DNA from 3 places in the Shewanella sp. OMA3-2 genome. Region 3 is predicted to be linked to each of the others. Evidence: predicted binding sites of a transcription regulator. Region 3 holds the regulator's gene; each other region holds the start of a gene.

Region 1 (10,774 bases), 1.6 Mb from region 3:
GAGGTAAGGTATGGCGCATATTGTTTACTTCTATCGCCATCTTCCTGGTTTAAGTCATCCACAACACAGTCCGCAATAATGCCTTTTTTAGAGCAAACGTGAAGTTGGCTGCTTAATGCTATGGTAGATTTTGCATCAATTAACGTTTTAATATTGAAACTCGTAGCGCTAATTAAAGCATTGATAGAACCATCACTTTGTTGAGTAAAGGTATTAATACCGACTTTTTGGTAGTTAACTAAAAAGTCATCGCCTAAAGTACCGTTGATCACAATCGCGCTATTAAAACCGCCATATTTGTAAGGGCGAGGGTCAATTTGCTTAAGGGTAACCAGTTCAGAGCCATGTTTAACAGTAAAATTAGCCGTGATAGATGATTCATCTGCAGCTAGCGTCATTGAGTTAAAGGTGACTTTTAGTGCCGATGCTAAGTGAGTACTGTTAAGTGTGTAGTGCGCATCTTCTGCACCACGACCACGGCCTTCGCCACCATGACAAGCTAAACAGTTTTTACCTTGCTGATGTGAAGCTTTTGTTCCTGCAGCTTTAGCCGCTGGGCTTGGGCTATGACAACTCCAGCAAGATGTGGTATCCACATCTGCTTTCCAGCCATCAGTTAGGTTGAAGTCTTGATTTGGGTTGTGGCAGGTTAAACAGTTGGATGTCATTTGCGGATAAACACCGCTACTTGAGGCATGTGAATTAGTATGGATACTATGAACCATACCTTTGATTGAGCCGTCATATGCATATGCTTCACCTATGACATTGCCGCCGGAATCTTTATCTTGTTTTAAATATCGGTTGTAGTCGGTATGGCAGAATGAACAAGCTTCTTCGGTATTATGCTTGCTACCATGCATTGACAGTTTGCCTGCTTGTCCTTCGCGGTGACAGCTTTGGCAGTCAGCGTTTGCAAGTATTTGCAGTGGTTTATCAACTTGCACATCGGTTGCCGGTACCCAATAGAAAAAGCTATTGTCGACCATAGTTTTTGATAAATTATTTGTTGTTTTTATTGATAAATAGACACCATTTGTCGTGTCGGCTACATAGTCATATTTGGCTAATGTATCGATAGTTTTATCTATTTTAATTGAGTAGCTACCATTATTGTTGTCAACAAAACAATCAGTGCACTGACTTTTTGTGCCATCAAAATAACTAGAGCCGGTAAAGTATCCTTCGCCTTTATCTTTATTAAAGTAACTTAACCAGATTTTACGCTCAGGATTAGGGTTAATCGTCTCATTTTCCCCCAGCTCTGTTGCAGCCCCGACACGACCAAAAGAGATAGTGGCAATATCTGTTTGAACAAGCCCTAAAATAGCGGCGCCGTTAGCATCGGTAAGATTGAAGCTGAGGGTAAGCCGTTTATTTTCGTCTACTTGTGCTGAAGTGATAGTGCTTTTGATATTGTTTGCAGATTTTATTGGTGTGCCAGTCGGGCCATCAATACCGTCCTCACCATCTTTACCATCGCTGCCACAGCCCATTAGTGCAAAGGAGAGTATCCCTGCACTAAAAACAGCTTTTGCTGTTGTATTGAAATTGAATCGTTTCATCATATTTCCCTGCTTATTTTATCACTTCAAATGTTAATCATTATAAAGTGTATGGTTTTTACCTGTGGACAGTGTAGCTAACCTCAAGCACTTGTTCAGCGTGATGATGTAAGAGTTGTGAACTATGTCAGACTATTCCTTTAGTGGTACTTTTTTTCGTGGTGATAATGGTTGCTTACGTGAGTTTTTTCAGCAAAAGACATCTACTTTTTGCCAACTACAGTTCCATTAGTAGAAACTGTTATGTAATAAATAGATTAGCAACATTTGCCAGATTTACGCTTTAAAGGTGAGTGTTTTTTAAGCTATTATCAATAACTGGGTGATGAGTCACACTTTGTAACTGGCTGATAAAAAATTAACTGGTAATAGATTGCATTACTGTTAATGGCGGGCGTATTTAAACGTAGTGTTAAGTTTTTTCTCAGATAAGAGGCTATTGTATATTGCGATTACTGAGCGCTTCATTATTTGCGTAGGTATTAAGTGATGATGAGAATTGTTGGCGGGGAAATGGTTTGGCTGTGTTAGGTGGCTAAAATTAGTGTGCCACTACAGTTCTTATATCTTAAATGAAAGAGTGAAATTGAGCGATCATTGTTCAAGTAAGACATTAAAGACAAAAAGACCAGATTTAGGGGTTGATTGCATAGGAGGGTTAAGGGATAATCCCCGTGTTCTAGATGAGTTTGTGTTTATATCACTTGTTTAGAAGTCTATGGTGACCCTAGGGTCCCCCCGCAATGATAACTTGTGAACTCGGCCAGGCCGGAAGGGAGCAACCGCAGCAAGCGACTCGTGTGCCGGGGTGTCGGCTCTAGGGGAGCCTCCAATATACTCCCCAAAAATAATTAACTTCAGTATTTAGCTTATTCATACACTTATGGTGCAGTCTTTCTAAGCTTTCTATATTACTCATTAAGCTCTATTAAATTATTCAGAGTGTCCTAACTGCACAATTGGTTCACTTGGCGCATTGTTATTCAGCTCCTTTTCCTCTTTCAATTTATTGTGTAAATTGGCTTTTAAAAATGCTCTTGAACGCTCTAAAGCTGTGTTTATTTCGTCCTTCATCTGTTTAAGCTCATTGTAATCTTCAAAAAAATAAGTGTCTACGAGATGTCGAATGTAGCGTACGGGTAACTGGTTTAACGTGACACAACAAAGATCTGCAAGATAATCTTCAGGCAATTCTTCCATTAAACCTTCATCGCGCAAGATTTCCAAAAGTAAGACTTCATAATAATTACGAAATTCTAAATGCATGATTTACTCCATTATGTATCGTGTTAGTTTTACCATTTATTATAGTAGAAAGAAAAACCATTTATCATTTAGTTTATTTTTACACCCAAACTTGGTTTGCTGCAATCAGCAATTGACTGTGCCTTTGGGTTAACTCATCTGGCTGGCGGCTATATCCGCCACCTATTACTGCAGCAACTGGAATGTTGTGATGCTTGGCTAGGGTTAATACTAGCTTATCTCTTGAGTGAATACCCTGTGTAGAGATATTGAAGTACCCTAAATCATCATCTTGATGAATATCAACGCCAGCATCATAAATAATGAGGTCAGGTTGGTGCAGTTGGATTAAATAGCCAAATATACTGTCAATGTATGATAAATACTCCTCATCAGAGCAGCCCTTATCAAGTTCAATATCATAATCGGAAAGTGGTTTTCTCGATGGGAAGTTTTGTTTGCAGTGAATTGAACAACTGATGATGTTGGGATTATCTTGGCAGAGTGTTGCTGTGCCGTCGCCTTGATGAACATCACAATCGAAAATTAACACTTTATCGACTTGTTGTGTTTCTATTAGGTGGCTAGCTGCAATAACCAAATCATTGAAAACACAAAAACCGCTGCCAAAATCATGGTGAGCATGATGGTAGCCACCTGTAAAATGCAACGATATTTGATATTTAAGGGCAAGTTGGCAGGTTAATAATGTGCCATTTACCGCATGTAAAGTGCGTGTTACTAAGCTTTCGCTCCAGGGAAAGCCTATTCTACGCAGTGCTTTAGGGTGAATGGAGCCATTGATAAACGTATCTACATAATCAGCACAATGTACTTTTTTTATCAGATCAATTGCTATTTTATCAGCTTGGTGGTGCATGCTTAGGCAAACTAAATGTTGCTCAATAGCGAACTCAAACAAGTTTTGATATTTGCTGGTTGGAAATCGATGGTGAGATGGTAACGCCAGCTTTGAGTAGCTGGCGTGATAAACAAAGGGGATTTTCATTAACGATTACAGTTGCTTTATAGCCCAGCCCATAAATTCTTTACGGGTTTTCTCATCGGCTTGTAACCACCAATACTGCAACATTTGCTCAGCTTGTGCTGCGCTAGTCGCTTTTGGCAAGTTATCTGTATTGAGTGGGTTAACAGTGACAGCTGTCGCGGCTACCGCTGGTGAAATCGTAGCTGGTGTTGTTGCAGCAGTATTCACGGTGAGATTGTTGCTTGTCGCATTTGCTGACATGGCATCGATATCTGCGGTTTTATTGCCACCGAATAAGTTAGCAAAAAAAGACGCTTCTTCAAGTTGGGTATTTTCTACCGAATAACTGACCGACCCCTTGTCTTGGCGAGTAATTATAATGTCAGGTTTTTTAGCAAAATATTTTGGACGTTTTACGACTTCACCTGTCGCTGGAGAAAGGGTGTAATTAAAATCTCCATCAACATTGAGGGTGACAATAAAAGGCGCTGATTTTATAAAGCTTTGACTATCGCTGAAATTATCTTGAACCATATCATGGTATCTAATGGCGATTTTATGGCTGCCAGTGGTTAAGTTTAAATCTGATTTATGTTTAAACGAATTTGTTTCTATCTGTTGACCATCTAAAGCCAAATATTCAAACGACATTGGAATGGTAAGATTAGCTGCCATCAGTGAGGTTGATGAAAGTAATGCTAAAATTGCACTGGTGGATACGAATGATTTCATTGTTGCTCCTTAACGATTTAAACTTTGGCGTGGTCGCTCAAAGTGTTGTATCCGCTCTTCAATATAGCTAATGGCTTGGCGGCATTTACCTAAACGACGATGCATTAAAAGAATGTCATTTTGCAATGTAATTTTGTCAGCAGCATGACATACCTCTAGGTTTGATTCCATCTGTTGAATTTTGAGTTCGATTTTTTTAGCCCAGTCAAAATGTTTACTCAACTCTTGATAAAGTTGATGACTGTTTTGCATGATGTTATTGGCAATCCACCCAAAGCCACTATCTTGTACAGATTGTTGTTTTTTAGCATATCGAGCACGATTACTGGCTTTTTTCTGCTCTGCAGATTTTAAGTTTAATCCTGTTGTCAGTAGAGCTCGTCTTAATGCGGTGAACCTATCTTGAATGCGCTGACAACTAAGTTCAATAGTGCTTTTAGCTAAGTTAAGGGTCAATTGTTTTTCTAATTGAGCGATATCTTTTTTTAGTTGCACAATGCAGGGGCTTAATTGAGCACCTTCTTGGATAAAAACGCTATGATTAAATCGTTCAACATGTTGCAGTGTTTTCTTTTGATGATCGCCTAATTGATTATCATGTTGCAGTGCTTCTTGTTCAATATGAGCAAGTTGTTGTTTCAGCATTAGGATTAATTGTTGGGTGTTCATGCCCAAGCGCTCCAAGCTAGATGGGTAGCAATTGATACCACAGAGATAATAAATAATGGCTTGATAAAGGGAATACCAAATCGAATCGCACTTCTCGCGCCAATAAATGATCCCGCCATCATGCACACTCCCATCCATAGGCCTAATAACCAATTAACTTGCCCTAAACTTGCAAAAATAATCAGTGCAGTAATATTACTGATAAGGGTCATTATTCTTGCTAAAGCGCAACTTTCTAGTAATGGCAACTTATGTAAAGAAATAGAGGATACCGTCCAAAAAGCGCCAATCCCAGGCCGGCAAATCCATCGTAACCTCCTAATATCAATCCCTGAATACCTTGACGTGAATTAGTGGGCGCTTTGGTTGGCGCAATAAAATGTTTACTGCCCATGGCCTTTGGGCTGAATAACGTGTAAATCGCAATACTGATGATAAGCAGTGGAAGTAACTTCTCAAGCCAACTTGAGTTAATTAAAAATACCAGCCCACTACCTAGTATTGCACCAACAAAAGTAGCAATAGCACAGGCCTTCCAAAATGCTGGCACAAATAACTGCTGCTTATAATAGGTATAGCTAGAGGTCACTGAGCCAAAACACGCGGCTAATTTATTGGTCCCCAATGCTAAGTGTGGTGGTATGCCCATGGTAAGCAAGGCGGGAATAGATAATAGTCCGCCGCCGCCGACAACAGCATCAATAAAGCCTGCAATAATTCCGATAACAGCCAATGCCGCAAGATGGCTTGGGTCTAACATTAATTCCAAGGAAATACCTACTCTATCACCCGCCGAAAGGGCGGCAATGCATCAATTAACGATTTACCGTAACGTTTAGTCACTAAACGACGGTCTAAAATAGTTACGCGCCCATAATCTTGTTCTTTTCGCAGTAATCTACCACAACTTTGGACTAACTTGCGCGAAGCATCTGGAATGGTGAGTTGTAAAAATGGATTACCACCTTTGACTTTTATATATTCAGCATGGGCTTGTTCAACCGGTGATGTCGGCACGGCAAAGGGCAGTTTGGTAATAATAAGGTTAGTGAGATAGTCACCAGGCAAATCCAGTCCTTCAGAGAAACTACCTGTGCCGAAAATAATGCTCGGTTTATCATCATCACAGCGTTGTTTATGTTGACTTAAAATTTGTTGTCTTGGCATAGTACCTTGAACGAAAAGTTGCTCACTAGGGATTTTCCCTTCAACTAATTCGACCACTTTGTCCATTTGCCAATATGATGCAAATAATACTAAAGACGCCATTTCTCCTTCAATTAAGGCAATGATTTGGCTGGCAAGTTCTGCGGTGTAATCATCATCTGTTGGCTCATTATCCATATGGGGAATAAAAAGCGTGGCATTATTTTCATAATCAAATGGTGATTGCAATGCTAAAAAGCGGCTGCCATCATTGATACTTAAACCAACCTGATGGGCAAAGTGATTGAAGTTATTAAGCGCTCTGAGTGTAGCACTGCACAGCACTACCCCAGCGGCCTTTTGCCATAACATGGATTCAAGCATAAAGCCGACTTCAATAGGTGAAGCACTGACTAAATAATCTTGTTGTTTACCGGTAATTAACTCAATCCATCTTGCGGTAGGCGCGCCTTTTTTATTGTCTTCTTTAGCGATCATTTTCCACACTTTATGCAGATTCTCTAATCGTTGCAGAATAAAACCTGTTTCAGACAGTAGGCCTTCAGATTGGTGTTTTGGGACTTCACCATCTTTAATTGCCTCAGACAAAACTGAAACCACTTTATTAAACTGTTTTAAGCCGCTACCTGTCGCCGTTGCGATGTTTTCAGCTTGAATGGTTAACGACTGGGGTAATTGACCGTGCTCAAAGCGCCATCTGGTTTCTGGGTTGGCAAAAAATTGCGGTTGGGTATCACAAAATTGAGCCACTTGATTAAGTAAGCTAATAATGTCGGTGATGTGATCAAGCATGGCTTGAACCAGGGCAATAATATTATTAGTTTTTAACTGGTTCTGCAGCTTGCTACAGGTTTTAGTTGCCTTGTCTAGCCAATCACATGCGCCACGTATAGTCGCCTGCCCGCTAGAGAAATCCCTTGCCACTATGGGTAAGTGATGGGCTTCGTCTATGATGTAAAACATATCTTCAGGCTCAGGTAAAATAACCCCTCCGCCTAATTCTAAGTCAGCAAATAATAAACTGTGATTAGCAATAAGCACGTCCCATGTGTCAACATCTTCACGGGCTTTATGGAAAGGGCAGTTATGGTGTGCAGAGACTTGGCGATGGCAGCTGTGTTTGTCGCAACATATTTGTTGCCATAAAAAATCTGGAATAGGCTCTTTTAAACTGTCGAGTTCACCGTTCCATTTTTTCTGGTGATAATCCTGATGTATTTTTTGCAGTTGCTCAACTTGGCTCTGATCTGGCTTAGTTTGCCACATCGCCATTTGCGAACTGTCTTGAGAGCCCATCATCCCCTCTAATTTTGCTAAGCAAACATAGCGTTGACGACCTTTCACTAAGCCAAATTTAAAATTTAAACCTGAATGCTGTAAAAAGAACGGCAAATCTTTATGTAGCAGCTGCTCTTGCAGTGCAACCGTTGCAGTAGCTATGCAGACTTTTTTCTTACTCGCGATACCTAATGGAATAGCACCTAAAAGGTAGGACAGTGATTTGCCAATACCGGTACCCGCTTCAACAACAATGATAGGGCGTTGTTTGTCATATTCACCGGCTAAAGTTTTAGAAATTTCTGCCACCATATAATTTTGTTCACGGCGTGAACGAAATTGTGGCATTGCCGAGGCAATGTCTTTATAGATGGTGCGAATTTGCGTTTTTACCTGGTCAGTGAGCATGAGTAGTTTTTATTCTGCGGTGACTGATTTATGCTGTACATAATAACAGTGAATCTTTGTGCTTAAAACAGATAATCAAATTGAACTCAAATCTCTTGCCCGTAAATAAGGCCCTTATTCGTATTGAAGGGCTAGTGCTTACTCGTCATGCCAGCTATCGGCAGGGGCAGTTGGTGCTGCAATATTATATTAAAACGACTAGTGGACCTGTGCTCGTTGAACTTCATAACGAGGATGTTGTGTGCTTTTGCCGTCAAACTGACGTGGTCAAGCTAACGCCTTATTTAACTCAAGCTCGTGTGGCTGCTTTGGCGATGACCAACTTTGATCATCAAATTGTTTGTGGCATTTATTTAAAAACTAGTGCTGCACTTAAGCAATTGCAGCGTATCGCGAATGATATAGGGGTGCCTTTATATGAAACTGATATTCGTGCCGAGCAACGTTATTTGATTGAGCGATTCATCGCATTTGATATCGAATGCGAAGGTATTATGGCGTCTACGGTAAACAACTTACCTGTACTCATTGCGCACAGGGCAAGAAGAGGTGTAGTTAGGACACCCCAGTTAGTTATAAAAGAGGATTTGTTGCAAGATGCTGTTAGCAATAGTGTTGTTTTGCGGGCAGGGGGGCAGATAAACAAAATGTATTGTCAAAAAGAAGTCATTTAAAGGTTATTTCCCTCGATTTTGAATGCAGTATGCAAGGCGAGTTATATTCGGTTGGTCTTTATGGGACAGACTATCAGTGTGTCATGATGGTGGGCGATCAAGCGCGATACCCTGAAGCTGAAAATTACATTGTGTGGGTTAAAGATGAAGTCGCTTTACTGCATCGATTAATAGATTGGTTTGGTCTGTATGACCCCGACGTTATTATTGGCTGGGCAGTAGTCGTGTTTGATTTAGCCTTACTATTCAAACGTTGTAAACATCATCATATTCCGCTCACTATTGGTCGAGGCTGTAGTGAGTTAACTTGGAAAGTAGAAGATAAATATCGCCCAGAAACCTTAAGTTTACCCGGTCGAGTTGTACTAGATGGTATTGATTGGCTTAAAGCTGCATTTTATAGTTTCGATCGTTTTTCGCTTGAGTTCGTTGCACGTGCTTTATTAAATGAAGGCAAAGCGATTGATCATGTTGACAATCGAGGCGATGAAATAAGTCAAATGTTCGTTGACGATAAGCTCAAGCTTGCGCATTACAATTTAACTGATTGCCGACTAGTGTGGGATATTTTTGATAAAACTCAGCTACTTGATTTTGCCATCGAGCGGGCTAAGTTAACTGGACTGGAGTTTGGCCGAGTCGGTGCCTCTGTCGCCGCTTTTTATCACTTATACCTGCCACATTTACACCGCAGTGGTTTTGTTGCCCCCCAAATGCCTGCAAGTAATGGGCTGGAAAGCCCTGGCGGCTATGTAATGGAGTCCATGCCGGGACATTATAAAAATGTGTTAGTTCTTGATTTTAAAAGCTTGTACCCCTCTATTATTCGTACTTTTCTGATAGATCCAAAAGGTTTGGTTGAAGGGTTAAAGTTAGCTGAGTCAAATGATGACACTAGTGAAGTGCTAGTTGATGGCTTTTTAGGGGCAAAGTTTAATCGTCATAATCCCATTCTTCCTAAGTTGATCGCTAGTTTAGCCGCACAGCGAGAGCAGGCTAAAGCAGACCGCAATGCACCATTATCGCAAGCTATCAAGATTATTATGAACTCCTTATATGGCGTACTAGGGTCAAAGGGCTGTGTATTTCATGATGCAAAGCTCGCCAGTTCTATTACGATGCGCGGTCACCAGATAATGAAAATGACCAAGAATTGGATAGAAGAAATGGGTTATCAAGTCATTTATGGTGATACCGACTCGACTTTTGTTTGGCTTGGTAACGACATTCAATTCAATGCGTCAGAGATTGGCTTACAGATGGCCAAAATCATTACCGATAAATGGACTCATTGGTGTGCAGCAGAATTTAATTTGGCGAGTTATCTTGAACTAGAATTTGAAAGTCATTTTCAACAATTTATTATGCCCACTTTGCGGGGAAGTGATATAGGCAGTAAAAAACGCTATGTTGGCTTGAAATTAGATAAACATGGTAAGCCAGAAATAGTGTTTAAAGGGATGGAGCAGGTAAGAAGCGACTGGACCCCGCTTTCTAAGCGTATTCAATATCAGCTTTATCAGCGATTCTTTAACCAACAAGATATTAGCGAATTTTTAGAATCCCAAGTGGCTTTATTAAAGCAAGGGGTATTCGATCAAGAGTTGGTGTTTAAAAAGCGTCTGAAACGTAATGTTGAAGACTACACAGCTAAATCAACTCCACATGTTAAAGCGGCAAAGTTGATGGCCGAATATCAGCAAAATACCGATTGGTTAAAAAGAGGGACGGTAATTGAGTATGTTATTACCACAGCAGGCGTTCAGCCTGTGTGTGATAAAGACTGGTTAATGGACTATGACTATTATATAGAAAAACAAATCCAACCTATTGCAGAGCCCATTTTATCATTGCTTGGTTTAAGTTATGACGATTTTTCTAATGGCCAAATGTCGTTAATCTAATGTTACAAAAATGATTGTGTTGACTGTTTTGTTATAACTTCAGTATCGGAAGATTAAGCGCAGCTGTTTATTTTTAAGCCTATATAGCGTTCTAAAACCCTAGTTACCATGAAGTTTACTCGTTTTTTATGCTCTATATAAAAT
Region 2 (10,774 bases), 850 kb from region 3:
CATTCTTATCCTTGATTTTATTTATCTTTATTTAACGACCATACTAGAATTTTATATTACATTATTGCAACAACTCTCTGGCATTTGCGAGGGTGTTCTCAGTGATAATATCACCCCCTAATAAACGCGCTAGTTCGTTTATGCGTTGCTCTTTATCTAAACTTTGCATGGTCGTCTCAGTTTGTCCACCTTTGTTGAACTTGTTGACAAACATATGCTGATGGCCATTTCCAGCTACTTGCGGTAAATGGGTAACACAAAATACTTGGGTTGAATCCCCTAGGCTTCTCAGCATTCTGCCAACAACAGCCGCAGTCGGTCCTGAAATACCAACATCGACCTCGTCAAATATTAATGTGGGGGTAGAGACTTTTTTGGCGGTAATAACTTGTATGCCTAATCCTATGCGAGACAACTCGCCACCTGAAGCCACTTTAGCAATCGGTTGTAGTGGCTGGCCAGGGTTGGTGCTAACTAAAAACTCTACTTGATCACAACCTAAACTGTTACTCATTTCTGGGTTAAAGTTTACCGCAATATTAAATTGGCCTTTTGGCATGTTTAATTCGTGGATTGAGCGGGTAACTAATTTATCTAACTCTTTAGCATAGCGAGCACGGCTTTGACTGAGTTTTTGTGCATGTGCTAAATAGGCATCACGGCTAAAATCTAAAGCTTGTTTAATTTCATCTAACTTAGTTTCATCATCAGACAGGCTAACAAGTTCAGCTTTCAGTTGAGCATGGTGCGCGAATAAGTCTTCAGCACTGACATGATGCTTGCGTGAAAGTTGCATGGCCGTTGTTAAACGCTTTTCTAAATAGATAAAGTGTTCAGGATCTAGCTCTAAACGACTAAGGTAGTCTTCTATTTCAACTGTGCTTTCTTGGATCTGAATTAATGCTTCATTAAGCATGCTGGCTACGGGGGCGAACTTTTCATCTACATTTTGTAAATTATCAGCTAAATGAATCACTTTATTTAGCAGTGATTCTATGTTGAATTCTTCACCTTCAGTCAGTAGGTCTAAACTGGCTTGGCAGGTTTCTATCAATTCGGTGCCATTAGCAAGACGCTTATGTTCTTGTTCTATTTCAACAAACTCACCATCTGCTAAATTAAACTCATCTAACTCTTCAACTTGATATTGGAGTAACTGTTTACGCGATATACGCTCATGTTGCGCATGTTCGAGCATTTTTAGCTCATTTTCGATCTGTTTATGACGTTGGTAACTGGCATGTACAGTATCAATTAACAGCTTATGATTAGCATAGCTGTCTAGTAGCGTAAGTTGATGCTCACTTTTTAGCATTGCATGGTGAGCATGTTGACCATGAATACCTATTAGCAATTGTCCTATGCTTTTAAGTTGCGCAATCGGGACTGGGTTGCCATTAATATAAGCGCGTGAGCGACCATCACTGTTAATGGTGCGGCGTAAAATGCAGTCATCTTCATTATCAAGGTCATTATCTTCTAACCAGCGCTTAGCTTGTGGCACATCATGTAAGGTAAAGCGAGCGCTTACTTCGGTTTTACTGGCTCCAGGTCTCACGGTATTGGCATCGCTGCGGTTACCTAAACATAAACCTAACGCATCAATAGCAATAGATTTACCCGCACCCGTTTCACCCGTGATGGTGGTCATGCCGGCTTTAAAATCAAGTTCTAAAAAACGTACTATCGCAAAATTGTTGATACTGAGTTGGCAAAGCATAATGATGTCCTGTAACTAAAACTAAACCACTGTATTAATAAACAGTATATACTGATTTTTTATACAGTAAAGTGGTTGAGGTAAAATTATCATTGACCATTATATCATCGACAGTCGGATGATCATTAAGCAGTAGATTTTAATAGTGTTTCTATTATAGGCAAGCTTACAAAGGTAATTAATGTGCCATATAAAATACTTTGCGCGCAGATATTGGCATTAACTTGGTATCGCTCTGCCAATAAATAGACACTTGCTGCCGTAGGCAAAGCAGCTAAAAGCACTCCCATTGTCAGTAGTTCATGCTCTACGTTAAACAGTTTCAGCAATCCAAAGGCAATAAAAGGTTGAATAATTAATTTAAGTAAGTTGATTAAACTTATTTCTGCAATCAGGCTAGAGCTGAACATGTTTGCAAAAGATTGATGCTGAAACGCTTTGGCAAGAACCATTCCTATAGCGAATAGTGCACAGGGACTAGAGGTACTGCCTATTTGGTGCAGCACTAATGATAGGCTTTCAGGTACGGTGATATGTAATGCTGATAAGCTGATCCCTATAACGCTACCGAGAACTATCGGGTTTTTAAATAGTGCATTGGCCATAATGATAACGGCATGATCGGTAGACTGTTTGTTACGGCTGGCCAGTTCAATGGAGACTAATGCAAAGGCGAACATGATGACAGACAGCAAGCTAGTTATTGCTGCGGCCACTAATGCGATTTTGTTACCCGGAAATAGTAAGCTGAGTAATGGAATACCAATGAAGGCAGTATTGCCAAAGGTGGCATTTAATGCGCGCATAGCGGCAATTGCTTGCTGCTTAGGTTTACGCCATAAGGATACCGCTATGACGAGTGCATAGGTGGTGACCATTGCTAAACTAAATCCACCAATAAAGCCCCATTGCATAATATCTTCAATGCGCGTTTCGGCGAGTACAATCAATAAAATGGCTGGAAAGGCAATATAATAAACAAACTGATTGAGAATAAGATTGGTATCTGCAGGTAGAAATCTTAATTTTTGAACAATGCCGCCGAGTAACATAATAATAAACACAGCGATAAGCGGGGTAAGAATACTGGACATCCCTCGCAATTCCTTAGCAAAATAATAATAAGCTCACTTTACTGCGTTTTAATACGATGATGCAATTAGGCTAAAGTTAAACAAGTGCTTATTTATTGAGTTTTAGGCTTAACATTCTGGCGTGCTTAAACTTATTGACGTGTTTAAATTTACTGAAGATATTACGATAAAAGCCTGAAGAATATCAGGCTTTTGAATGTTTTTAACGATATCAGTATCAGGCCCTAGAGACTAATGCCGATGTTGGACACACCCGCGTCGATAATATCTTTTCGTAAACCTTTAACTAAGTCTGGATGAATATCTGGGTTTGCTTCAATAATATCTAATAACATATTTTGTAGCTCTTTTTCTTCTATCATCACAGGATGGGCAAATACAAAGTCATCTAATGCTTCATCCATCAAATCATCATCACTCAGGGCTTCAACATAGTTCGCCACAGTACTGGAAGATAGCTTGCTGATATTGATAATGTCATCTTCAATTTTATCTGCAATCGCACTCATTAATGTTGAAATTGCTACTACAGCATCCATTGCAGGATAAACACCATAAGCTTCAAATTCGCTTGGGTCAGGAGTGTTTTCTTCTAATTTTTGTAAATGTACATCGACATTGTATTTGTTTTTTTTGTCGTACTGGCTTTGCCATAATAAGTCCAGGGCCGTTGATAGAACGGCAGGTTGGCCAAATTCGCATACCTCTGAAAATAGTTGATAATTAGGTAACATACGCTGGCATAAAGCGATCGCAAATAATTGTTTTTGGGGTAAAGATAACGCTTTTAAACGTTGAAAAAATCCAGGTTTATGAGTCATGCGTGATGTCCATCGATAACTGTTCTAATACTTGAGTTGCCGCTGATTCTACCTTAGTTAGCTCATCAAGTAACTCAAGTATTTCCGGTTCTAGCTCACTCGTCGAGGTTTTGTGCTTCAATGCTAATTCTATTTCTTGGCAAAGCTTCTGCGTTGTTGGTACGCCACAATAGCAGCTGGCACCATGCAGTTTATGAACCGCTTGTAACATTTGCGATTGATCTTGCTCTTGCAGCGCTAACTCAATGGTGGCGATAGTGCTGGGAATAGAGTCTACCAACATCTGTAGCATTTCAAGTGCTAAGTCTGGTTTTTGGCTTGCTTGGCTTAAGCATAATTCCCAATTGAGGGTATGAAGCTCAAAATGGGTAAATTTAGGTTTTGCTACCCAGCGATTAATCACTTTTTTTAAGGATGATTCATCGATGGGCTTGGGTAGAAAGGCATCCATACCTGCCGCTAAAATATTTTCTCTTTCTTCTGCAATAGCATGGGCTGTAACGGCAATTATTGGCGTATTGCGGTTCATTGATTCATGACGTATACGCTTGGTTGCTGTTATGCCATCCATCCCCGGCATTTGAATGTCCATAAAGATTAATTCAAAGCTTTTACTTCTTGCCAGCTTAATTGCTTCTTGGCCATTTTTAGCTGTGGTGACATTGACAACTAACTCTTGTAATAAAGTATCAATCAGCTTCAAGTTGGCCATATTGTCATCTACGGCTAACACTGACACATTCAAACGCTCACTATCAGTGACAGACGCGACAGGCTGCAACTGCTGTAAAGCTTTGGGCGTCGGTGGGTAAATTAAATGCCTGGCTAACTCCATATCATTGATAGGCACGCTCAGCAGTAAATCGGTATTGGGTTTCAAGTGATAACTAATGATGTCTTGGTCTATACAGTCGTGCAGTAAAATCAGACATTGCGTATGATTTTTCATCTCTTGTAGTTGTGAGCTGATTTGCTCCGGGCTATCAAAGCCATGACAGCTTGTTAAGATATAATCAAAGTGAATATTGTTTTGCCCAAGGATGGAATTGAGGTGTTCTAACTGCCCCACACTGGTCAGTTTTAAATGCCATGATTCTAGGCGTTTATTCAAGGTGCCACGTGTGAGCTCTCTTGGTTCAAATAATAGAATAGATTTGCCCTGCAGCACATCCATTGGTAATACTTCACCTATGTCAAACTGACTGGTGCTTAGGGGTAAAATAAACCAAAAGTTTGACCCTTTATCTGGGCTTGAAGTAAATCCAATTTGGCCGCCCATCTGATTAATGAGGCGTTTGGTTATCACTAAGCCTAAACCTGTTCCGCCAAAACGGCGAGATATCGACGAATCTGCCTGGCCAAAAGCTTGGAATAAATATTCCTGCTGTCCTTCATCAATGCCAATACCTGTGTCGATGACTTCACATCGAAGGGTCACAGTATCTTCATTAGTGCCCACAAGGGTGATTTTTAGCATTACGCTACCTTGGTCAGTAAATTTGATTGCGTTGCCAACCAGATTGGTAATAATTTGATTCACACGCATTGCATCACCGCTAACGCTTTCAGGCACATTAGAATCAATATCAATAACAAGTTCTAGGCCTTTCTCACGCGCACTTCCGGCGATAAGGCTTAAGGTATCAGCTAAGGTTTCACGTAACGCAAAAGGCATTTTTTCAAACACCATTTTACCGGCTTCAAGTTTAGAGAAATCAAGAATGTCATTGATGATGCCTAATAAATTACTGGCGCTACGCTCAATGGTTTTAATGTAATCGAGCTGACTTGAATGTAACGGTGTTTTAATTAACTGTCTTGAAAACCCTATCACCCCGTTGAGCGGGGTACGCAGTTCGTGCGACATATTGGCTAAAAACTCAGATTTAATGCGACTGGCTTCTAATGCACGCTTTTTGGCTAAATCTAATTCAACGTTTTGAATTTCAATCTGCTCTAAGGTTTCTCGTAAATCCGAGGTTGCCTGATCAATATTTTGTTGCATCTCGTCATGGTATTCAGACAAGGATCCTGCCATGGCATTAATGCCTCGTTTAAGTAAATCTAATTCACCAATTAAATTACCATCTAAACGGGTGTCGAGTTTACCTTCACGAATTTTTGCCACAACCCTGACCATTTCGGTAATAGGATGGTTGACGTGTTTCACTAAGCGAAAGGTGAAAAATAGGTTAAACTGCACGCCAATCAGGACAATAATAAACGCGGCAATGGCAGCTCTATGTTGCTCTAGTAACGCATTTTCTTTATTGATTAATATTGCGATATAGCCAATAACTTGTTCTTGTTTACTGTTATAAATAGGTTTTGCCATACTTTGGCTGTAAACCGTATTTTGTTGATTAATAGAATCAAGCGGATCTTTACTTGATTGAGTATTAATAAAAGCAAGTGGGTTAAAATGCGTATTGGACACAATAGGACTGCGAATGACTAAAATATCTTCTAAGGTATTAAATTCAGTGGCGTCTAACGTTGATAATGGCTGCTGAGTGCGCATTACCTCGAAGTCTTTATGGTAATGAGAGGTGACAAAAAGTTGGTTTTGACTATCAAAAATCGCAATAGAGAGTATTAATGATGCATTTTTCATTTGCGTTGCAGAAAGCAGTTTTTTTGTTGACTCTCTATCTTCAGTCACAATACCAAACTCACTGGCGATGGCTAATGGCTCGATAATATTGCTGCCTTTTGCCATCAGTGTGTCTTCAAGTTCATAAAAGCGGTTTATGGTGAAGTAACTTCCAAGTAGAATACCTACCACAATGGTAGGAGCCAATGCCAGTACCAGTACCCACGAACGAAGGCTGTATTTAGTCATATTTTCGGTACTTTTCATGGTCTTTGGCTTAGGTTCCTACAATAATCTGTTGATATTCAGTCTAGACTGCCAGAAAGCCCGCACTCTTGACTAGTGTTTTATTCATTTTTAGAGGCCGAAATGGCACAATTTTTTAAAGCTAAACCAAACAAATCTAAGCAATTATCAGCAAAGCTTAGCCTTGATATTACCCAGTTGGATCATTTGGGCGCCGGAATGGCGCAATATCAGGGGAAAGTCGTGTTTGTTGCCGGAGCTCTTCCAAATGAACAAGTCACAGTGCAATTGACAGAGCAAAAGAAAAGTTATGCTAAAGCTAAGCTGATAAAAATTGATAAAGCGAGCGCGGTAAGACGCGAACCTCTTTGTCCCCATTATGTGCAATGTGGTGGTTGTGATTTACAGCATTTAGATGTCGATGCCCAGCGTGAATTCAAACAGCAGGCGCTAACTGAGCTAATGACTAAATTGGGTAATAGTACCTTAGCGCAAAATGTTATAGCGCCTGCAATAACAGGTGATGCATGGCACTACCGACGCAGAGCGCGTTTAGCGGCCGTTTTCGATAAAAAAACCAATCATTTGCAACTCGGCTTTCGTCAATCAGCATCTAGTAACATAGTCTCTGTTACCCAATGTAACGTATTAGCGAAACCTTTATCTGATTTGATTACCCCGTTTGCGGTTAATTTAAACCAATTAAAATCTAAAGCCAGTCTAGGCCATTTAGAATTAACCATGGCTGAAAATGGCTTGTTTGCGGTATTGCGTGTGACTAAGGTTTTACCCGCGTCAGATATTCGTTGGTTAACTGAGTTTGCTGCAAAGCATCAAATCTGTTTATTGACCCAAGATAACGACAACCAATTAAGCCAGTTATACCCCAAAGTCGATGATGCAGATACAAACGTGACTTTGCCTTATTACTCTTTAGCTGCAACTGCAACTGAAAGTACAGATGCGGAGCAGTCACTACGCTGTGAGTTTACCCCAGGTAATTTTGTGCAAGTTAATGGGGAAATAAATCATGCTATGGTGCAGCAGGCGATTACTTGGCTAGATCCGCAAGCCGATGAGCGAGTATTAGATTTATTTTGCGGCGTGGGTAACTTCTCCCTCCCTTTGGCGTTAAGCGCATCGAAAGTGATTGGCGTGGAAGGTGTGCCTGAAATGGTGCAGCAAGCTAAAGATAATGCAGCATTGAATCAGCTAGACAACTTATCTTTTCATCATGCCGATTTAAGTGCCGATCTCACCCATGAAAAGTGGCTGGGTAAAATTGACAAGTTATTACTCGACCCTGCTCGAGCTGGCGCGTTTGAAAGCTTGCAATGGCTTAAAAAAATGCGCCCTAAAAAGGTGGTGTATGTTTCATGTAATCCTGCAAGCTTAGCCCGTGACAGTAAAGTGTTGATTGAACAAGGCTATCAGCTGCGACAATTAGGCATGGTCGACATGTTCCCGCAAACTCACCATATTGAAGCTATGGCGCTATTTGAATTAAACGACGAGTGAAGTTAGCATTGTTAGGCCGTAATACAGCTAAGTCTTAATGCTACTAAGTCTTAATGTTACTAAGTCTTAATACAGCTATCAATATTGATATAAAAGCTGAATAACGTTAAATAATGAGTAAACATAGTCATTTACCGTTTATTGAATTGATAAATAGTTGCGATACGCTCAATATAGACTTTATAAAATTCGAGACGATTTCCTAGGTAAGTTGCATTTGCGTGGTTTGTGATGTTTTTAATTGCAGATTACGCTTTATTCATTTTATGGTCCGTTTTGGCAGAAAAGTACATAACATTGTTGCGAAGATAAGCACCAATGGGTAAGGATAAAACATGGTTTCAGTTCGCGAAGCGCATTTTAATACAGACGATTTCAACCTTGAAGACTGGGTGGCCCGCTACATCGAAGATGTTAACGACGCGCAAACTCTCCTGGACATGCTCAAGAGCATGGAAGCGTTGCCTATTAAAGATAAGTTGGCCCATACGCAATTACTTGCCCGCGCGCGTGAAATGATTGAAATTCTAGCGCCACTTAATATGGACTTAGAAACGCTTCAGGCGGCATTATTGTTTGTTATTTTAGATGCCAACAGCATTAATGAAGCACAAATTCTTGAGTCCTATGGCGAACCTTTAGCCAAACTAGTTGCCAGTGTTGTGACCATGAATGCCATTGGCGCATTAAAAGTGTCCAATGGCCGAAGTGCAGAACCTCAAATAGATAACATTCGTAAAATGTTGTTAGCCATGGTTGAAGATGTGCGTGCTGTGGTAATAAAACTGGCTGAGCGAGTGTGTTTACTGCGCGCGGTTAAAAATGCCGATGAAGAAACCCGCGTATTACTTGCAAGGGAAATCGCCGATATATACGCTCCACTGGCTAACCGCTTAGGTATTGGCCAGCTAAAATGGGAGCTTGAAGACATTTCGTTCCGCTACCTGCACCCTACGGTTTATAAAGATATCGCTAAGCAACTTGACGGAAAAAGAATGGACCGTGAGGTCTATATCGACATGTTTGTTACCCAACTGCAAAAACGGCTTGATGACGACCAAATTCGTGCCAAGGTTTATGGCAGACCCAAACATATCTACAGCATTTGGCGCAAAATGAAGGGTAAAGACCTTAAGTTTGATGAGCTATTTGATGTGCGTGCGGTACGTATTGTGACTGACCGACTGCAAGATTGTTATGGCGCCTTAGGCGTAGTGCATGATTTATGGCATCACATTCCGCGTGAATTTGACGATTATGTGGCCAACCCCAAACCTAATGGCTACCAATCAATCCACACCGTAGTTGTTGGGCCTGAGGGTAAAACGGTTGAAATTCAAATTCGAACCGAGGCGATGCACCAAGATTCTGAGCTCGGTGTCGCAGCGCATTGGAAATATAAAGAAGGTGCGGGCAATACCAAACAAACTGGCTATGAAGAAAAAATTAACTGGCTGCGTAAAATTTTGCAATGGCAGGAAGATGTGGCTGAGAGTGGCAACTTGGTTGACGAAGTACGCAGTCAGGTCTTTGAAGACCGGGTTTATGTGTTTACCCCAAGCGGTGAAGTGGTCGACCTTCCATTAGGCTCAACAGTATTGGACTTTGCCTACTATATTCATTCTCAAGTAGGGCATAGATGTATTGGTGCTAAAGTTGATGGCAGAATTGTCCCCTTTACTTACCAAGTTGAAACCGGTGAGCGCATTGAGATTATCACCTCAAAAACACCTAATCCGAAACGCGACTGGCTCAACCTTAATTTAGGTTATATCAAATCTTCGCGTTCACGCTCTAAAATTCAGCATTGGTTTAAACAGCAAGACCGCGACAAAAATATTGCCGCAGGCAAGGAAATGCTTGAAACCGAGTTACATCGTGCAGGGTTTAAATTGAAAGATGCAAACATCGCCGTTGAGCGCTTTAATCTCAACGGTATGGATGACATGCTAGCGGCTATTGGTGGGGGGGATTTACGCCTAAACCAAGTGGTTAACTATATTGACACCAAGTTGCGTAAAGAACCTGATTCAGAAGAAGATATTGTTGAAGACATTTTAAAGAAAGCGGTTCACCGCCCTAAAAAAATGGGTAAAGGTCAAGTTGAGGTAAATGGGGTAGGTAATTTACTTAGTCATATCGCGCGTTGTTGTCAGCCAGTGCCTGGCGATGAAATTTTTGGTTATATCACTATGGGCCGTGGTATCTCAGTTCACCGTAGTGATTGCGAACAAGTTAAAGAGTTAATGCGCGTTCACCCAGAGCGGAGCGTTGATGTGGTATGGGGCGAGAACTACTCTGGTGGATATCGCATTCGGGTTAAAGTTGTGGCCCATGATCGCAGTGGATTGTTACGGGATTTAACCGCAGTGCTTGCCGCTGAAAAATCGAATGTTATGGCGATGAGTTCAACTTCCGATGTGAAAACCCAAACGGCAACGGTTGAGCTTGAATTAGAGCTTTATAATGTTGATGACTTATCGCGGGTACAGTCTAAATTGTCTCAAGTCGAGGGTGTTATCGAGTCAAGACGCTTATAAATTTGGCGTTATGATTTGATAGCAAATTGTTTGTTGAGCACTTAATGCGGTAATTCATTATATTGGTGATAGCCAATAAATTGCCGCTATAAAAGCCGATGTAATTTTTATAGGTGAGTGAAACCAGAATGGATGCTACACCCCACGCGGATATTCAACCGTTACTTAATATAATGAAAAAACTGCGCGATCCTGAAACGGGCTGCCCATGGGACTTAGCGCAAAACTTTCATACCATAGTA
Region 3 (10,774 bases):
TTAATTGACCCACAAGTAATGATCTACTAACAACACGATGAATAGAACCATTAAGTGATAAATAGAAAACTTAAACACATTCATCGCTAAGCCTGGGTAGTCATGGTACTTAAGTTGCCAAGCTTTATAGATAAAGCCACAGCTGAGTACGGTTGAACCAACTAAATATACTGGGCCACACATACCGACTAACACAGGTAATAAGCACGCTATGGCGAGCAGGATTGTGTATAACAAAATGCAGGTTTTGGTGAACTCAACCCCATGAGTCACCGGCAGCATAGGGATATCTACTTTTGCGTACTCTTTACGTCGATGAATCGCTAGAGCCCAAAAATGAGGAGGGGTCCAGGTAAAAATAATAATCACCAACAATAACGCATGACCATGCATTTCATTGGTGACAGCTGTCCAGCCTAGTAAAGGCGGCATTGCCCCTGCTAAACCGCCAATCACAATATTTTGTGATGTGGCACGTTTCAAATACGTGGTATAGACCAAGGCGTAACCAATTAGACTGGCAAAGGTAAGCCAGGCTGTAAGGGGGTTAACCCAGGCATACAGCATAACAAATCCTAGTACCCCAATAGAGACTGCAAATATCGCCGCTTTTACGCCAGATATTTTACCTTTTGGCAGTGGGCGGTTATAGGTTCGCGCCATTAGACCATCAATTTTTCGGTCAATAAGGTGATTAAAAGCCGCGGCTGCGCCAGCCATTAACCCTATGCCGACCATGCCGACAATTAACGGTTGCAGTGGCACCGCGCCCGGTAATGCTAAACACATGCCGACTAATACCGTTAGTAGCATTAATGCTACCACTTTGGGTTTAGTCATTTCAAAGTATGCTCGCCACTGTAATGTGATAGCCGCACTTGGGGCGTTGAGGATGATCGGTTTTGTCATTGTTATGTCCTCTCGTTACGCTTTACGCCATAGGGCGTAGTTAATAAATACCATGGTGATCAACAATAACGCTGCGCCGCCATTATGTGAAACTGCAATGCCTAAGGGTAAATTCATCACCACATTACTGATGCCTAACGCCACTTGCCCAACTACCATTAACATCAGTAAATAGGCGCTGTTGCGCATGGTGGATGATTGCGCTTTTAATAATTTGAACGCTAACCAAACAAGCATTACAGCGGTGAATACTCCCCAAATACGGTGAGTAATGTGAATTGTCATTCTAGTTGGGTAATCTAATACACCATATTCAAAACTGGGGTGCTCACCTTGAAAAGGTGAAAATGCATCGGCAAAGCGCAGGTTATCTACCCAATTCCCTTCACAAATAGGCAAGCTAGTGCAGGCCAGCGCCGCATAGTTAGAGGATGTCCAACCGCCCAGCATAATTTGCACTATTAATATCACTAAGCCTAAAGCTGCCAGTGGCGCGAGTTTACGCGCATAAATATCACCACCAGGAATGCGCAAAGGTTTAGTACGTAAATACAGAATGAATAATAGTGAAAAGAGGGCAAAACCACCGATTAAGTGGGACATTACCACGATCGGCATGAGCTTCATGGTGACAGTCCACATGCCTAACGCAGCTTGAAAAATGATTAAGGCTGAGATAAATATAGGTAACTTTTTTGGTGCTTCGCGCTGCTTTAAGCACATGATTAAAATCACCAGCACCATAAGGCCTAATGTGCCGGCAATATAGCGATGGATCATTTCTAACCAGGCTTTTTCTGGTTCAACAGTGTGTTCAGGAAAGTGGGTTTCGACTTTAGCTAATTCATGGCTTTCACTGGGTACGGTTAAATGACCATAACAGCCTGGCCAGTCTGGACAGCCTAAACCCGCATCAGAAAGCCGTGTATAAGCGCCCATTAGAATCACCATTAAGGTAAATACTAAGGTGAATTTAATCAGTTGAGGAATATGCATTAACCCACCCTCGACAGCTTAAGCATTTTACGTAGGTCGGCAATAATCGCTTTGCCTTGAACGATATTAGCATCACGCCCTAATACCGCGTCATATTGCATGACTAGGCTACCTAAGGGGTCGACGATAATCATTTGTTGTGATGTTAACAATTCAGCCATCTTGCTGTTAATTGCGGCGGTATCAAAAGGAATGTGTAACTGTTTAAGCGCGTCGATATCACTGTTATCTTGCAGCAGTATCATAGGAACGATTCTGTCGCGGTCTCGCCCTAGGGCAATGTGACTTTGGTTAATGATATATAACCTGTCTACACATTGCTCATTGCACTTTTCTGGCAGTAAATACACCAGTTGCCACAAATGCGGTTTAGGGTTGTCCATCTCTAGAGTGCTGTAATTAAGCTCTGTATTGAGCAGAGCACCTTTGTTGGTTGCGCCGCCATGATACCAATCCATACTTAACACTAGCTTGGCTAATGCCACTGGCACTAGAAATACTACAAACAAGAGTATTAATGTTTTATTACTTTTTTTAGGTTGGGAGTTCATTCTCTCTCCTCTTATTACTTGTTATATAATGGGAAAATATTTAACGTCTTAATTGCCGCCACTTTTTTAGCGTCAACCAAGTCATTAATCCTAAAAACACAGCGGCCATAGTGAACCATTGCAGTGCATATCCTTGGTGTTTGTTTGCCGATAACGGAATGGGTTGCCAAGGTTGTGGTAAATCCATATGGGGCACATTGTCAGGTTGTAAAACCACTGGTAATAATGGATACCCCAGTGTTTGTGATAACTCTTCTATGGCGATATTTTGAAAGCGCATAGGATTACCACTTTCAGCCATAAGATGGTCGCTAAGTGGATTAGTTTGTTTTTGATAAATTCGCCCGAGTAATTTGTAACGTCCAGCTGGGATAGGGTTAATTTGGGGCAAAATACGACGATCTTTATTGGCAGGTGTAAAGCCAAGTTCGACTAATAATCTAGGCGCAGTCGGTTTTACTTGAAATACCTGGTAGGCCAAGTAACCCACCTGGCCTTGATATACTTGATTGTCGAGTAATAATACTTGGTCAGAAACCGGTGAGGCTGACACGGCAACACGGTAGCCGGTTAAAATATTTGTCTCAGACGCATCGGCGATTTGCGAAGCAATAATATGCTGTAAGGACTTAAAGTTAATGGCGGCCTGATTTTGTCTTTCAATTAACGTTTGTTCCCAAGCCTGTTTGAATTCAGCTCGTTCAAGCTGCCATAAACCTAACTTGACCAAAATGCTAAACACGCTCACAGTAATAGCAACAAAAACAAACGCGGCCCAACCTAAACCCGCCAAAGGATTGCCTGTGACAGCCCCTCTGTTCGTTAAATTAGTATTAGTGCTACTGCTTGTATTCATTCTATTTAATTTAGCTCGCGCATTATTTATTATGGTGAGAGGTGAAAACAGTCAGCCTATGAGTCGCTTTTTAGGGCGTAGGGTGATGTTTTCTGCATTAGTGGTTATTTTATTATTAATTGCCATGGGATTAGGCATTATCGATCCTAACCCACGGCCTTACTAATATGTGCTATTTACTCGTTGCTACAACACGTAAACAAACACAAATAAACATAACCAAACCACATCAACAAAGTGCCAATACCAGCTACCTGCTTGAAAGGCAAAATGTTTATCTTGGGTGAAGTGACCCTTCAATACCCTTAAAAACAGTACAATTAAAAACACTGTCCCTAAGGTGACGTGCATGCCGTGAAAACCGGTTAGCAAGAAGAAGGTGTTGCCATAAATACCCGACTCAAGCGTTAAGCCCATTTCATGGTAAGCATGGCTATATTCTTCCACTTGTAAAAACAAGAACGCGATCCCTAAAAGAATGGTTAGTCCTAACCAAATTTTCAATGGTGTACGTTTCGCTTTTTCTAAACTCGTGTGAGCAAAGTGTAATGTCACTGAAGAGGTTAATAGCAATATCGTATTGATAAGGGGTAAACCTGTCCACGGCATGGCTTCAGTGGTTGTGCCGTCTGGAGTTTTAACCAGTGGCCATACGGCTTCAAATGCTGGCCATAATACTTCATGGGTCATAGCATTATTTGATGCGCCACCTAACCAGGGCATTGCAATCATTCTGGCGTAAAATAACGCGCCAAAAAATGCCCCGAAGAACATGATTTCAGAAAAAATAAACCAGCTCATTCCTTGGCGAAAAGAGCGGTCCATTTGTGCCGAGTACAAGCCGGACATCGATTCATCAATCACGGTTTTGAACCAACCAAAAATCATAAATATGATTACAGCGATACCGGTTATTAAAATATAACCGCCATAGCTAGATTCGGTTGATAGTTGTTGTACGTAGCTGCCTGCGCCAAAGGCGATCAAAAACAGGCCAATTGCACCAATGATAGGCCAGGCACTTTGTGCTGGCACATAATAGGCTTCATGCTTTGTGGTCATTTTGCTGCTCCTTGCTTTATACCACCACCGACTTTGTCGGTAATGTCATAAAGGGTATAAGAGAGAGTCAATGTATTAATGGATTCTGGTAAGTCAGGATCCACGTAAAAAACCAGTGGAAGTTCAGCACTTGCTGATGCCGCTAACGGTTGTTGATTAAAACAAAAGCATTCTGTTTTATTGAAATAAGCAGCACCTTGACCAGGCGATACCGAAGGTATCGCTTGGCCAACCGTGTCTTTTGTCGATAAGTTTTTGGCATAAAACTTCGCATGGGTAAGCTCACCAGGGTGTACTGTAATGCGATTGACCTGAGGCTTAAATTCCCACGACATATCAGATTGCACCTGCGCGACAAATTCAATGGTAACGGTGCGGCTTTTATCTACAACGACCGCTTGATAAGTGCTGGCGGTGTTTTGGGGTTTTCCATTGATTCCCAAGGCATCACACAGCACGTCATACAAAGGCACCAACGCAAAACCAAAGCCAAACATACCCACAGCGCCCAAAACAAGCATGGTCAGTAATTTACGATTCGATTTTGTTGGCTGAGTCATCTCATTTTACCTCTGGTGGAGTGGTAAATGAGTGATAAGGAGCAGGGCTTGGAATAGTCCATTCCAATCCTTCAGCACCTTCCCATGGTTTATCTGGTGCTTTTTCACCGCCTTTAATGCATTTAAGCACTACGGCTAAGAAAATAAGCTGAGATAATCCAAAGGCAAATCCACCAATAGAGACAATCTGGTTAACGTCGGCAAACTGAATAGCGTAGTCAGGAATTCGACGTGGCATACCCGCAAGTCCTAAGAAATGCATAGGGAAAAACAGTACGTTAACCGAAATAACCGAGCACCAGAAATGCCATTTACCTAAAGTTTCGCTGTACATATGACCGGTCCATTTAGGCAGCCAATAGTAAGCCGCGGCCATAATGGAGAATATTGCCCCAGTGACCAGTACATAATGGAAATGGGCCACCACAAAATAGGTGTCATGGTACTGGAAGTCCGCTGGTGTAATGGCCAGCATGAGTCCAGAGAAACCGCCAATGGTGAATAAAATAATAAAGGCGATAGCAAATAACATAGGCGTTTCAAACGTTAAAGAACCACGCCACATGGTTGCTACCCAGTTAAATATTTTCACCCCCGTTGGTACGGCAATCAGCATAGTACAATACATAAAGAACAGTTCAGCAAATACCGGCATACCAGTAGTGAACATATGATGTGCCCACACTAAGAATGACAGCACCGCAATACTGGCGGTTGCATATACCATTGACGAATACCCAAATAGCTTTTTACGGCTAAAGGCGGGCACAATGGCAGAGATAATACCGAATGAAGGTAAAATCATGATGTACACTTCTGGATGACCAAAGAACCAGAAAATATGCTGGAACATAACAGGGTCGCCACCACCCGCGGCATCAAAAAAGCTAGTGCCGAAGTATTTATCGGTTAATACCATAGTGACTGCGCCAGCCAGTACCGGCATTACTGCAATCAGCAGGAATGCGGTAATAAGCCATGTCCACACGAATAAAGGTAACTTCATCCATGTCATGCCGGTGCACGCATATTGACTATGGTCACAATCACGTTGATTGCGCCCATAATCGAGCTTATCCCCATAATGTGTATCGAAAATACAAACAGTGCAGTGCTATCTGGGCTGTAGGTTGTTGACAACGGTGCGTAGAATGTCCAACCAAAGTTAGGCCCACCGCCTTCCATGAATAATGTGCTAAGTAGCATGGCAAAGGCGAAGGGTAAAATCCAAAAACTCCAGTTGTTCATGCGAGGCAATGCCATATCTGGCGCACCAATCATCATAGGTATTAGCCAGTTAGCTAAGCCTGTAAAGGCTGGCATAACAGCACCAAATACCATGATAAGACCATGAACTGTGGTCATCTGATTGAAAAAGTTAGGTTCAACTAGCTGTAAGCCAGGTTGAAATAACTCGGCGCGGATCACCATTGCCATGGCGCCGCCGGTTAAAAACATTATAAAACTGAACCATAAATACAAAGAACCAATGTCTTTATGGTTAGTGGTTAGCAGCCAGCGCATAATGCCTTTAGGGGCACCATGATGATGATCGTCATGGACTGCAGTATCGTGCGTAGTTGTGCTCATTAATTATCCCCTACTGTCCATGGCTATTAACATCGGCAGCTTGCACCGTATCGCCAGAGTTGTTACCCCATGCATTACGCTCGTAAGTGATCACCGCAGCCATTTGGCGTGGTGTCAAAGAACTCGCGAAAGCTTGCATTGCAGTACCTGGCTTACCGTTATGAACGATATTGATATGCGCATCAACAGGGCCTGTAATGATAGGGCTACCAATCAATGATGGGAATGCACCAGGTAAACCTGCACCTGTAGCTTGGTGACAAGCTGCACAAGAGGATGTGTATACCTGTAAACCTTCTGTCATTAATTGCTCATGGGTTAATTCTGATAAATCTATCTCTTTAACCTCGGCGATAATCTCGACGGCTTTTTCAACCACATCATTGACTTGCTCTACCACATCGGTAGGTGCAACGGGCGGAGTGCTAGCATCTTGTGCATTGGGCTCTGTGGTATTAGCGGCTGCACCACTGGCAACATTGCTTACATCAACAGCCTGAATTACATCACCAGTGTTGTTGCCCCAAGCATTACGCTCATAAGTGACAACAGCGGCAATATCTTTGGCGCTCAACTGTTTTGCAAATGATTGCATTGCCGTTCCGGGCTTACCATTGAGCACAATGTCAATATGACCATCAGAAGGGCCTTTAATCAATGGGCTGCCAATAAGAGAAGGGAATACACCAGGTAAGCCAGCACCGTTAGGTTGGTGACACGCTGCACAAGTAGATAGATAGATTTGCTCACCTTTAGTCATTAACTCTTCTTTTGAAAGAGTTTCTGATAATGCAGCTTGCGCAGCGGCAGCAGCATTACTGGCAAGTTTTTTCTGATCTATAAGCCAGGCATCGTACTCAGCTTCAGGCAGCGCCTGTACTACGATGGGCATGAATCCATGGTCTTTACCGCATAATTCGGCACATTGGCCACGGTAAATGCCAGCTTTGTCGATTCGTGTCCATGCTTCATTAATAAAGCCTGGGTTAGCATCTTTTTTAACGGCAAATGCCGGTACCCACCAAGAGTGGATAACATCATCGGATGTCATTAAAAAACGCACTTTACGATTAAGGGGTAATACCAAAGGTTTATCGACTTCTAACAAGTAGGTTGCACTTTTGGTTTCATTACCTTCAATTTGGGTACGTGGGGTGGATAAAATGCTATAGAACTCGACATCTTCATTAAAATAGCTGTAATGCCATTTCCACTGCGAACCGGTGATTTTAATGGTTAAGTCCGCATCTGACGGATCTTCCATAGCGATCAAGGTTTTAGTGGCTGGAATGGCCATACCAATTAGAATAACAAATGGGATCATGGTCCAAGCAATTTCTACTTTGGTACTTTCATGAAAATTTGCCGCGACAGCGCCTTTGGATTTACGGTGATAGATCATCGAGTAAATCATGATCCCAAACACCACAACACCAATAGCACAACAAATATAAAGAATGATCATATGGAGGTCATAAACCTGACCACTGATATCCGTTACACCCTTTGTCATGTTGAGGGGCATTTCTTTTGCCCCAAGTGGAGGTGCCAGTAACACCGCCATTACACAATACAACCATTGCTTCACAAGACTTCTCCTCTGCCAATTGCGAATAGCAACTACAAAGAAGAGCCACACAGTAAGTCTCTGCTCTATGTAAACTCTTCGGTTCCCAAAAAAGCTTGATGACCTCAAAGTACCTTGGTGGTTGTAAGCGTTAAGGCTTACTGATTTGTATTTATGTGCACCACGCCGGTACCTACAACTGAACTTATCAATTCTGATTTGACGCTTTTATCTGTCAGATAAAATCTAGACTGTAGCGTTTTAATTAGGTTAAAAATGTTTCAACCCTGTTAAATACATTACTTGTAGATTAAACATTGATCAAGATCACTTTTATTGCTAATTAGCTGAAAGTTTGCATAAAAAAGCCCTGTACATAGACAGGGCTCAGTAAACACGCCATTTACTATTAATGAAATGAAGTGAAATTAATTGTTTTAACAGCATTATTTTGATTTGAAATAAGCGCTTTGGTTGCCAAACTAGTGCCTAAGTGAGTGCTTACATCCTCAATCACGACACCTAATGCTCGGGCACTTTTTGCAACTAACTCTAATCGGCGACTGTCGCGCGCATCTAAAGGTTGAGTCCATGAAATAACTGCACTAGATGTACCACTGGTTAATGCTTTTTCCATTGCCCAAAGTGTTTCAATTTCGTCCTTCGCATGCACTAACAATACGCGGTCCATTCTAACCCCTGCACTAGCTAACATCTGTTTGTAATTGATATTGGCGGGGTTAATTAGCACAATCCAGCGGCCTTGTTGGCTTAATTGCGCTAATTGGCTAGCATATTGACCGAGTTCTATTTTACCGTTGGTTTCAGTTTGGAGTGTGGTGATAGGCTGCACTAAATTAATATCTGCAGTTGGCATATCTACCCATAAACCAGGATGACGCGGGGATGTACCCATTAGTTTGTTCATAACCATTCTCCATTACGAATTACACCAACTGCAAGCCCTTCAATAGTCAGGCTTTGGTAACTTAAATCTACTTCAATAGGTGCATATGCTTCATTTTCAGCATGCAAATACACGATATTGCCTTTTTTCTCAAAACGTTTCACTGTAACGTCATCTTCAACACGAGCAACAACGACTTGACCATTTCGGGCTTGCTGCATTTTATGTACGGCGAGTAAATCACCTTCTAAAATGCCGATGTTTTTCATGCTGTCACCGCGAACTCTTAATAAGAAGTCTGCGACAGGTTTAAACATATTCGGATCGACTTGATAGTATTGTTCAACATGCTCTTGCGCTAAAATAGGCTCACCTGCTGCGACTTGGCCAATCAAAGGTAAACCAGTTTCTTCTGGCTCATCTTCTTGGGTTAATCGTATACCGCGAGATGTACCCGGCATGATTTCAATAAACCCTTTTTTAGCCAAGGCTTTTAAATGCTCTTCAGCGGCATTTGCGCTTTTAAAACCTAGACGTGTAGCGATTTCTGCACGAGTAGGTGGCATACCAGTTTCAGAGATATTGTTTTTAATAAGCTCTAAAATTTCAGCTTGGCGTGGTGTTAAGGGTCTCATGTTATTTCCTGTCTTTCTATACAGTAACTGTCATTATATACAGTGTTTGTGTTTGCGCAAGTATTCACCAATTATTTTTTAATTTTATTATTGGAAATGATTTTTTTACTATATTTATCAATTGTATGTTTTACTTTATTTGTTATTGAATTTAAAAGCGCTGCTGGATGTGTACAGCATATAGTGAAAGGTAACCAGTTTCTGGTATCCTATGCGCCCATATTAAAAGGGCTTTATTGCGAATATTATTATGTCAAAACCAGATTCAATCATGCTTAGAGTGTTGCGCAGGGTCCAAAAGCTGATGGTGCAAACGATAGTTGTGCCACATGACCCATTTGCAGATCTAAACTTCGATCCAGATAAGCCCATTGTTTATGTCATGAAGACAGAGTCAATTAGCGACACTGCCGCATTAAGCGAAATGACCCAAGGCTTAGGCTTACCAAGTCCATATGCACCATTACAACTTGATGGTATGAAAGTGCCACGAGTGGTTTGTTTAGAAGGGCGAAAACCCATTATTGGTAAGCGTGAAGGTGGCGAAAAGTTTTTAAACTGTTTTACCAGTTTATTAGCTCTCCATCGTCAGCAGCCTGGGTTAGACATTCAACTAGTGCCAGTGAGTCTATACTGGGGCCGTACTCCAGGCAAAGAAGATGACACGATGAAAGCCGCTGTGCTTGAACGTGAAAGTCCAACCTGGTTACGTAAATGGTTAATGATCCTGTTTCTAGGTCGGCATAATTTTGTGCAGTTTTCTAATGCAATGTCATTACGTTATTTAGCCGATGAGCATGGGACTGATGAAGCCATTGCCCATAAATTAATTCGTGTCGCACGGGTACATTTTCGTCGTCAACGTAAAGTCATGACTGGCCCGCAACTGCCTAACCGTCAAGCGCTGTTTGCTTCGTTATTAAAGTCTGAGTCAATTAATAAGGCGATTGAAGAAGAAGCGGCAAACAAGAAGATTTCTAAACAAAAAGCGCGTGAAACTGCGATTGAATATCTGGACGAAATCGCGGCCGACTACTCAGATAGTTTAGTGCGCATTGCTGAGCGCTTTTTAACCTGGCTATGGAATAAGCTATACAGTGGTATTAACATCAAAGGTGCTGAGCAAGTTCGTCAACTGCAT

What was found. Region 3 encodes LexA, which represses DNA repair genes until DNA is damaged. Its sites were predicted from a motif close to TACTGTATNNNNATACAGTA; they were not measured.
Region 1: the regulator LexA is predicted to act here: its motif matches at 8,084-8,103, upstream of dinG (ATP-dependent DNA helicase DinG).
Region 2: the regulator LexA is predicted to act here: its motif matches at 1,748-1,767, upstream of recN (DNA repair protein RecN).

What each region holds. Positions count from the first base shown of each region.
Region 1 is NZ_CP090974.1:1,794,265-1,805,038, forward strand. It holds gene L0B17_RS07960 (multiheme c-type cytochrome) at 1-1,568, opposite strand, end outside; RNA gene ffs (signal recognition particle sRNA small type) at 2,293-2,389, shown strand; gene L0B17_RS07970 (late competence development ComFB family protein) at 2,499-2,831, opposite strand; gene L0B17_RS07975 (histone deacetylase family protein) at 2,911-3,819, opposite strand; gene L0B17_RS07980 (DUF2057 domain-containing protein) at 3,826-4,530, opposite strand; gene L0B17_RS07985 (primosomal replication protein) at 4,540-5,199, opposite strand; partial or broken gene L0B17_RS07990 (sulfite exporter TauE/SafE family protein) at 5,196-5,959, opposite strand; gene dinG (ATP-dependent DNA helicase DinG) at 5,977-8,052, opposite strand; partial or broken gene L0B17_RS08005 (DNA polymerase II) at 8,367-10,630, shown strand.
Region 2 is NZ_CP090974.1:3,449,267-3,460,040, reverse strand. It holds gene L0B17_RS15240 (hypothetical protein) at 1-3, opposite strand, end outside; gene recN (DNA repair protein RecN) at 62-1,720, opposite strand; gene L0B17_RS15230 (AEC family transporter) at 1,846-2,814, opposite strand; gene L0B17_RS15225 (YjaG family protein) at 3,039-3,635, opposite strand; gene barA (two-component sensor histidine kinase BarA) at 3,625-6,495, opposite strand; gene rlmD (23S rRNA (uracil(1939)-C(5))-methyltransferase RlmD) at 6,598-7,992, shown strand; gene relA (GTP diphosphokinase) at 8,328-10,532, shown strand; gene mazG (nucleoside triphosphate pyrophosphohydrolase) at 10,661-10,774, shown strand, end outside.
Region 3 is NZ_CP090974.1:202,517-213,290, reverse strand. It holds gene cyoE (heme o synthase) at 1-909, opposite strand; gene L0B17_RS00955 (COX15/CtaA family protein) at 925-1,905, opposite strand; gene L0B17_RS00950 (hypothetical protein) at 1,905-2,456, opposite strand; gene L0B17_RS00945 (SURF1 family protein) at 2,497-3,249, opposite strand; gene L0B17_RS00940 (DUF2909 domain-containing protein) at 3,260-3,478, shown strand; gene L0B17_RS00935 (cytochrome c oxidase subunit 3) at 3,499-4,374, opposite strand; gene L0B17_RS00930 (cytochrome c oxidase assembly protein) at 4,371-4,934, opposite strand; partial or broken gene ctaD (cytochrome c oxidase subunit I) at 4,936-6,524, opposite strand; gene coxB (cytochrome c oxidase subunit II) at 6,535-8,112, opposite strand; gene L0B17_RS00915 (cell division inhibitor SulA) at 8,501-9,019, opposite strand; gene lexA (transcriptional repressor LexA) at 9,016-9,633, opposite strand; gene plsB (glycerol-3-phosphate 1-O-acyltransferase PlsB) at 9,884-10,774, shown strand, end outside.